3 regions of the Holtiella tumoricola genome follow, and region 3 is predicted to be linked to each of the others. Evidence: predicted binding sites of a transcription regulator. Region 3 holds the regulator's gene; each other region holds the start of a gene.
The links. Region 3 encodes Rex, which represses fermentation and respiration genes when NADH is low (regulators of the CRP and FNR family bind a similar motif). Its sites were predicted from a motif close to ATTGTTAANTANTTAACAAT; they were not measured.
Positions count from the first base shown of each region.

Region 1: the regulator Rex is predicted to act here: its motif matches at 1,373-1,392, upstream of PBV87_RS08270 (DUF5692 family protein).
Region 2: the regulator Rex is predicted to act here: its motif matches at 1,848-1,867, upstream of adhE (bifunctional acetaldehyde-CoA/alcohol dehydrogenase).

Region 1 is NZ_JAQIFT010000036.1:28,527-31,744, forward strand. It holds gene PBV87_RS08260 (beta/alpha barrel domain-containing protein) at 1-520, shown strand, start outside; gene PBV87_RS08265 (TetR/AcrR family transcriptional regulator) at 713-1,276, shown strand; gene PBV87_RS08270 (DUF5692 family protein) at 1,406-2,386, shown strand; gene hypB (hydrogenase nickel incorporation protein HypB) at 2,414-3,085, shown strand; gene PBV87_RS08280 (FAD-dependent oxidoreductase) at 3,120-3,218, shown strand, end outside.
Region 2 is NZ_JAQIFT010000058.1:30,599-33,816, reverse strand. It holds gene PBV87_RS15940 (FUSC family protein) at 1-1,431, opposite strand, end outside; gene adhE (bifunctional acetaldehyde-CoA/alcohol dehydrogenase) at 1,995-3,218, shown strand, end outside.
Region 3 is NZ_JAQIFT010000007.1:68,958-72,175, forward strand. It holds gene PBV87_RS01115 (ABC-F family ATP-binding cassette domain-containing protein) at 1-1,451, opposite strand, end outside; gene PBV87_RS01120 (redox-sensing transcriptional repressor Rex) at 1,593-2,231, shown strand; gene PBV87_RS01125 (FAD binding domain-containing protein) at 2,646-3,218, shown strand, end outside.

The DNA.
Region 1 (3,218 bases), on a different contig from region 3:
TTTTACACCACATCCAGCGATTACGCAAGCTATTTTATCTGTTTCAGATATACCTGTTATATGTGGTGTAGGTGGTGGATTAACACATGGAACCAGGTCTGCTAATATTGCACTACACGCGGAGTTTCAAGGTGCAATAGGTGTGGTATTAAATGCACCAGCCCCTAATGAAACCATCCAACATGTAAAAGAGCAAATAGACATTCCTGTTATAATAACCGTAGTAAGTGAACTTACGGATATAGGAGAAAAACTTGAAGCAGGCGCTGATATTATTAATGTAAGTGGAGGTGCGGCTACTGTACGTATCGTAGAAAAAATACGTAAAGAATATCCAGATATTCCTATTATTGCGACAGGTGGTCCGAATAAAGAAAGTATCTTGCAAACTATTCGCGCAGGTGCAAACTGTATTACATATACGCCACCTACTAACAGCGAACTCTTTAAAGAGAAGATGAAATTATATAGAGAGCTTGAAAATGATAAGTTTTACGGAGAAAATGAAAATAAAGAATAAATAAAGTAATGCTAAGGTGCATGAATTACAGACGATCTTGTAATCCATGCATCTTTTTTTATAGGAACTTAAAAGAGAGTATGCAGTTTTAGAAGAGATAACGTCAGAATATAATGATGGCTAGGTTGTAAGCCGATAGAAACAATGCTATGCTAAAAATAACTATTCATTTTTGTAAGGGGAGAAAACAAAATGAAGCAAAGTGCTAAGAATGTAATCATTAAGTCGTATAAAGAGTTATTAAACAAAAAATCTATTGATAAGCTGACGGTAAAAGAACTTTGTGAATACTGTGGTGTGAACAGGCAAACCTTTTATAATCATTTTACAGATATTATGGATATCTTTAAGTTCATTTTCTTTGAAGAACTTTCTGTAGAAATTGCTCAAAATAGAACTTTTGAAACCTGGAGTGCCGGTTTTCTAACAACCATGTATTATTTAAAGAGAAATTCTAAGATGATTTTACATGTTTATCATTCTTCTTATTGGCCAGAAGCAAGTACATATATTAGAAATCTTTCAAGAGCACTTTTAGAAGAAGTTGTAGACGAGTGTGAGAAAAAGTTAAATGTAACATTACAAGAGGCGGATCGAAGCTTTATTGTCAATTTTTATATTCATGTCTTTAATGGGCTCATGATTGATTGGGTCAGCGAAGGGATGAAAGAAGAACCAGAAAAGATGCTAGAAAGACTACTCATCATGATTACAGGGAGTATTCCAAGATCAGTAGATGCATTTATAAAAAAATAGAAGAGTAAAAGAAAAGGAAAGTGTTCAAAGTCGACACTTTCCTTTTTCTGTCTATTGTGTATTAGTTTGAATAAAAAGTAAAATTAGAGTATAAAGTATGTTGCTTTTTTAACAATTGGAGGTGTAGTGATGTTCGTTTTTAACTATGAACAGGGTGCAACAAGTTTAGGTGTTTGGGGAGTTTGGCTAATTGTCTTTTTAATGCTATTTGGCCTAAATGAGCTGACGCGTCGGAACAAATATATAGGTTTTTGTAGTTTTGTCGTTCTACCTATTATCCTTTCAATCCTTTGGTTCACTGTATTAAGTGATACAACCTATACAGATTGGTTTCATTTAGCAAAGGTTTATTCTGCTACAGCTGGGTGTATCGGGTTTTGGTGTATTAGACATGTGAAATGGAAAAGTAAAGTATCAGGGCTTGAGTGTCGTCTAGCAGATAAAAAGTGGATATTATGTTTTCCACCACTTATTTTAGCAATTAATATTATGGAGGCTGTTGTACGTGACCTTCAAGTAGGGATGCAATATGCAGGGGGCGGCTATTTAGCTGATGAAGCCATGTATGTGTTAGGTGGACCTTGGAACTATATGAATGCACTTGCAGGCATATTAAACATTATTACCATTACAGGTTGGTTTGGCATTTGCATTAGAAAAGCATCTAGTAAGGATAAGAGCCAAGATATGCTATGGCCAGATATGTTATGGTTCTGGATTATCGCTTATGATCTATGGAACTTTGCTTATACATATAACTGTCTCCCAGGTCATGCTTGGTACTGTGGTTTTGCACTCTTATTAGCACCAACAGTATGTGCATTTACAGTAGGCAAAGGGGCTTGGCTTCAACATCGTGCACATACGTTAGCCTTATGGTGTATGTTTGCACAGACTTTCCCAGCATTTATTGATCAAGGTAAGTTTGCGGTTGCTTCATCTTATAATGAAACACCACTCTTTGTATTTAGTTTGGCTGCTTTAGTTGCCAATGTGCTTGTACTGATTTATATGATTAATAAATCTATTAAGAGAAAGAAAAGCCCATATCGTAATGAGCTTTATGTAGATTTAAAGGGCTATCAAGACGTTAAATCACTTTCAAATTAAAAGTCAAAAGAGAAAGAGGAGATAAAGATGGAATCATTTAAAATCATGGAAATTAAACAAAGTATTTTTGAGGACAATGACCAACAAGCAAACCAACTTAGAGAAGGTTTAAAAGCAGAAAAAACTTTTCTACTTAATTTAATGTCTTCACCAGGAGCAGGCAAGACAACAACGCTTGTTAAAACCTTAGAAATCTTAAAAAATGAAATGGGTTTAGGGATTTTAGAAGCAGATATTGATTCAGATGTGGATGCACATTCTATATCTAAAACAGGCGTAAAGGTGATTCAATTACATACAGGAGGCATGTGCCATTTAGATGCAGATATGACAAAACAAGGACTTTTAGGACTTGGAACAGAGGATGTAGATTGTGCAATCTTAGAAAATGTAGGGAACTTAGTATGCCCAGCAGAGTTTGACACAGGTGCTTCTAAAAATGCAATGATTTTGAGCGTACCTGAAGGGGATGATAAACCCTTAAAATATCCATTAATGTTCTCTATTGTAGATGTATTATTGATAAACAAAATAGATGTACTCCCTTATTTTGATTTTGATATTGAGGCTGTAAAGGAACGTGTAAAGAAATTAAATCCTAATATTCGGGTGATTCCAATCTCTGCAAGAACAGGTGAAGGGATTGAGGAGTGGGCCAACTGGCTGCGTACGCAAGTGAAGCTATGGAATGAAAAATAGTTAATCATAGGATTTTAATTAAGGAGGGGTAGGGATGGTAAAGAAAAAGGTATTAGAACTTGCCAATAAAATTGGAGCAGGGATTACTGCAGGACTTATCAAGGTTAAGCCAACAGATCCAGAGTACAAAATT
Region 2 (3,218 bases), on a different contig from region 3:
TGTTTCTAATCTATATGGAAGAATAAATCTATTAATCACTAATGCAATGATTGCTCCAAATATAACAAAAAGAATACGACTTTCTGATAGTACTAATGCATCTCCCATCAATGCTGCTGCACCAATAGCTGAAACAGTCACACAAATGGTTGTATGTCGATACTGTTTTAAGTAATTCCCAATATATCCAGCGCCCATTAAAATTATAGTACGTATAGTTAAATCATGAAAAATACTAAATAAAATAACAACTATAATCGATCCTATAATCGTTGCAAAGATACGATCCTTTAGTTTCTGCTTTGACTGTTCATATATAGGCACAATCAAAGAAAAAACTGTAAACATAATCCATCTTCCCTCTGTTAACTTAAAAAAGTCTGTTAAAAAAGCCGCTAATGTAATACCTATAGCAAGACGGCATGCATAAGAAAACTTAATAGAATTTCTATCTAACTCTATTTTAAAGACAAAATGTTTCTTAAATCTCTCTAAATTATATTGGTTATTTTCTATCTTACTTAATTCTTCTAAATTATTTTTAATAAAGCTCAGATGATTAAGAAGCTTCAAAACTTCTATATCATTAATTCTTTCTATCTGATATTTACTTAATAAGGTCTTAAAGATCTCATCTAAGCAGTCTATTTCTGCTAAATCATTAAAGCATTTACTTATTTGATCCAGTATGCTAATAAGGTCATCAATCATTTCTTGTTGCTCTGCTTCATACTTAACTTTGTCTAAAAGATAAGAAATTTTTTCTAAAGAAACAGCTAAGTTAAGCTTGATCATTCCCTCCTCCGTTAGATAAAAATCTTCTTCTCTTCTATCATAAAGTAGTGTAGTGAATAGATGAATCTGTTCTCTAATATCTTTATCTATCCCCTCATACTGTTGGTTTACCTTAATATACTCTGCCTTTTTAATAATATTTTTACACAGTTGTGCTAATAGCTGATTACCTACTTTTTTAAACTTATTTTTATTAATAACTAATTGAGACACCATAATAAAGATTGCTCCACATACTAAGGCGCTTAGTCTGTTAGGTATCAACTCTATACTAACTGGCGTTGCTAGTATAAACAAATACTCTAATACGAAAGGCATATACATAGGCTTCTTCAAATTATATAAAAGGCTATAGCCCAAAATAAAAATAGCTATAAAGTTAATAGGAATACCTAACCAAGTATTCATACTAGCCAGTGTGCTTGCACATCCAATAAATAAGTTTAAAGCAATAAGAGTAAAAGTATTTTTCCACGGTGCTAAAGTTAAATCTCTTTCTAAAAACATTAGCATAGCTGTTATGGTGGTAACACCGATTAAAGTATTTTCATTTCCAAAAATACTTTTGAAGATAATAATAAATCCTATAATTGCTACAAATAGAATTGTCTTTGACATAATGAGCTTTTTATTCATTTATATTCCTCCCCTTCCTATATACTTTTATTAATTTCTTATAGAGGTTCATTCTATACTTCTTTTCAACCATCTAATTACATTAATTACTTTACAACTTTTTTGTTGCATTCGCAACTTTTGACTTAGTAATAGATATTTCTTTAACAAAAAAAGATATTTAATAAAAAGACTGCTATCTTAATATAGCTGTCCTTTTTATTAGATATCTCCTTATATTTTTAGCTATAAAAATATTGTTAAAAATTAAATTTTCATATATTCCTAATATATATTTTAAAATTATTTAATAAAAATAGTTTATTTATTATTTCTGCCAATCTATTTCTCAAGATTTTTTTGTCATATAAGCTATTTTTTTATAACATATGTTTATTTTTTTATGCAATTAATGCATTTTTCTTTGACACTTACCACTTGTTAAATAATTGACAATTTTAAACTCCAGTAGTATTATTACAATGTATTCAAAATAAATATTAATTTTATATATTTATATGTAAATTAATAGTATATATAACAAATACGATATCTAATTATTGTTTATAAGGGAGGCTGTTATTATGGCTACAGAAAAAAAAGCACCTGTTGAAGCTCCTGTTGTGGATGCTCAAGCTATGGTTAATGAATTAGTTGAAAAAGCAGATAAAGCACTTGAAGAGTACATGAAACTCGATCAAGAACAAATTGATAAAATCACTCAAGCTATGGCCCTTGCTGGTCTTTCAGCTCAAATGAAGCTTGCTAGAATGGCTGTTGAAGAAACAGGACGTGGCGTTTTTGAAGATAAAGTTACAAAAAATATCTTTGCTACAGAATATATTTATCACAGTATTAAACATGACAAAACTGTTGGCTTAATCGAAGATAATGAAGATGAAGGTTATATGGAAATCGCTGAACCAGTTGGTATTGTTTGCGGTGTTACACCTACTACTAACCCAACTTCAACTGCTATGTTTAAAGCAATTATCTGTGCAAAAACACGTAATCCTATCATCTTTGGTTTCCATCCATCTGCACAAAACTGCTCACGTGAAGCTGCTAAAATCGTAAGAGATGCTGCTGTTGCTGCTGGCGCTCCTGAAAACTGTGTTCAATGGATTGAATATCCATCAATTGATGCTACTACAGCTCTTATGAACCATCCAAAAGTTGCGATGATTCTTGCTACTGGTGGTTCTGCAATGGTTCGTTCTGCATACTCAGCTGGTAAACCAGCACTTGGTGTAGGCCCTGGTAACGTACCTGCTTTCATTGAAAAAACAGCTAACTTAGAACAATCTCTTACAGACCTTATGCTTTCAAAAGCATTTGATAACGGTATGATTTGTGCTTCTGAACAAGCTGCTATCATTGAAGCACCTGTTTATGATAAAGCAGTTGCTTTCATGAAAAAATTTGGTTGCTACTTTGCAACTAAAGAAGAAATTAAAAAACTTGAACCAATTGTTATCAACCCACAAAAACAAATGGTTAATCCAGATATCGTAGGTAAATATCCATATGAAATTGCTGCTCTTGCAGGTATTACTATTCCAAAAGAAACAAAAGTACTTTGCTGTGAAATTGATGGCGTTGGCGAAGAATATCCTCTTTCAAGAGAAAAACTTTCTCCAGTACTTGCTGTTGTAAAAGCTAAAGATGCTGAAGATGGTATCAAAAAAGCTGAAACAATGGTTGAACTTGGTGGACTTGGTCATACAGCTGTTATCCACTCTACTGATGAAGCGCTTATTGAAGAATACGGTGAAAGACTTAAAGCTTGTCGTATCATTGTAAACTCT
Region 3 (3,218 bases):
AGTGCATTTTCAAGAACTTCTTTGGACATCATATCAAGGTGATTAGTTGGCTCATCAAGGATGAGGAAGTTAGCTTTTGAAAGCATGATCTTAGCAAGTGCAACACGGCCTTTTTCACCACCGCTAAGGGCATGAATAGGTTTAAAAACATCTTCACCTGTAAATAGGAAAGATGCCAACATGTTACGGATTTCAGTATTTGTAAGATCAGGAAACTCATTTTGAATTTCTTCTATAATACTAGCATGTTGATTTAGGGTAGCATGTTCTTGATCATAGTAACCAATGTATACATTGGTGCCAAGTGTAACTGTTCCAGTTGTAATAGCGCTTGTACCCATAATCATACGGAAAAGAGTGGTTTTACCAATTCCATTAGGACCTACAATAGCAACCTTCTCACCGCGTTTGATATCAAAGTTAATATGGCTAAAGAGTGCCCCATCTTCAAATGACTTAGATAATTCTTTAACAGTGAGGACATCGTTTCCACTAGTAATACGTGGTGTAAGTACTAGATTCATAGGCTTGTCATCTATGGTAGGTAGGTCCATAACTTCTATTTTATCTAAAAGTTTTTCACGGCTTCTTGCACGTTTGATAGATTTTTCTCGATTAAATTGACGAAGTTTAGCGATAACAGCACGTTGTTTGGCAATTTCTTGTTGCTGTTTTTCATATTGATGCATAGCTGCTTCATAGACTTTTTCACTTTCAATGATAAAGTTACTATAATTGCCATTATAGACCATAGCACGACCAAATTCTAAGTGAACGACTTTCGTTACAACACGATCAAGGAAGTAACGGTCATGAGAGATTACAAGAACTGCACCTTTGTAACTTCTTAAGTAATTTTCTAACCATTCTGTAGCTGCGATATCAAGATGGTTAGTTGGTTCGTCAAGAAGGAGAAGGCTAGGCTCTTCTAAAAGAAGCTTAGCAAGGGCAACACGTGTTTTTTGACCACCGGATAAAGTGGTAATGGGTTGATTATAAATTTCTTCTTTAAGGCCTAATCCTTTTAGAACACCTTTTACAAGACTTTTATATTCATAGCCCTTTTTATCTTCAAAAGTTATACGGAGTGCATCGTACGTATGGGTTAATTCCATAGAATGAGTACGAGAAATTTCTTCTTCCATTTGATGAAGCTTAGCTTCTAATGCAATGACCTCATCAAATACATGAAGTAATTCCTCATATACCGTATGAGTAGAATTAAACTGCATATTTTGTTCTAAGTAACCAATAGTGGATCCTTTTGCAAAAAATAGATCACCTTCATCAGGGTGAAGTTCCCCAGTTAAAATTCGGAATAAAGTTGTTTTGCCGGCCCCGTTATTTCCAACTAGGGCAACTTTTTCTGTATCTTCTATATGAAATGAAACATCTTTTAACACAAGTTCTTCGTTAAAAGACTTACGAATACCATGACAATTAGCAATCATAAGTGAACCTCCTCATTATTGTAGTTTCATATTAACAGAAAAACGACAAAAATAAAAGCTATGAATGAACTATGTAGATTGACAAAAAAAAAACTAAAATGCTATACTATAGAATAAGAGTAAAAAGAAGGAGGTAAAGATGTGACTGAAGAGAGAAAGATTTCAATGGCAGTAATTAGAAGATTGCCAAGGTACTATAGGTATTTAGGAGAATTGCTTGACAATGGCGTAACTAAAATATCTTCTAGAGAACTAAGTGAAAAAATGAAAGTTACAGCTTCTCAAATTAGGCAGGATCTTAACAACTTCGGCGGTTTCGGACAACAAGGATATGGATATAATGTTGAATATTTACACAAAGAGATCGGAAAAATATTAGGACTTGAAAATACACATAGTATGATTATTGTAGGGGTAGGGAATTTAGGACAGGCTCTTGCAAATTATACAAGCTTTGAAAAGCGTGGTTTTAATTTAATCGGATTATTTGATGTCAATCCAAGACTTGTAGGTATGAGTATTCGTGGAATAGAAGTTCTGGATATAGACAAAATGGAAGAGTTCGTTAAGGAACATAAAGTAGATATTGCTATTTTGACAATGCCTAAGACTAAAGTTAAAGAAACAGCCGAAAATCTGGCTAAATGGGGTGTAAGAGGTTTATGGAACTTCTCACCTGTAGATTTATTTGTACCAGACGGCGTACAAGTAGAAAATGTACATTTATCACATTCATTAATGACATTAGCTTACAGAATTAATGAATGTGAAGGTGAATAAAATCAATAACTTCCAAACTATATGGAAAGTCGTAAACTTAGAATGTTCGTCTATCATACGTTGAAAAATAACAGAGATAGATGGACATTTTTTTATACATTTATCTTAGAAAAAAGATAAGAATGATAGCAGAATATAATAAAAGAATTCCGAACATTTTTTTTGAAAAAATAAGTGGTTCTATATAAAATGAAGAAAAAATAGAACTATAAAGTCGATAGAAATGAAAAATGTTCGAAATTGTATTGACTTACGTAAGTTTACATTCTAATATAATAATTAGAGAAATTATTATAGGATTTTAAAAAAATAATTAAGAAAATAGATAGAGGGAAGCTAGAAAACTGTAGTTTTTCTCTTTTTTAGCGCCTAAAATATTTTAAAAATAGATTTAATATAAAAGGAGAGTCTTGCGTGATTACCATTAACCAGTATTTATTAGCAACTAGTTTAGAAGAAGCGTACGAAACGCTTGTAGCCAACAAGAAAAATGTTATTTTAGGGGGCATGCTATGGCTTAAAATGGGTAAACAAGCTGTACATACTGCTATTGATTTATCTAAACTTGGACTTGACCAAATTACAGAAACAGATGAATACATTGAAATCGGATGTATGACAAGCCTAAGACAGGTAGAAACAAGTAGGCTTTTACAAGAGCATTTTGATGGTATTGTAGCAAATTGTGTTAAGGACATTGTAGGAACACAATTTAGAAATGTTGCAACTATAGGTGGAAGTGTATTTGGAAGATTTGGTTTTTCAGATGTATTAACAGCACTGCTTGCTTTAGATACTTATGTGGAACTTTACAAAGGTGGTGTTATGCCTTTAGAAGACTTTGTAAATGCAAAGAGAAATAAAGATATACTTGTAAAAGTTATGATCCGAAAAAGTGATAGTAAAGCGAGCTATCATACTCAGCGCAATAGTGCAACAGATTTCCCAGTACTTGCAGTAGCTGTAAGTCAGGCTGATGAAGGCGTA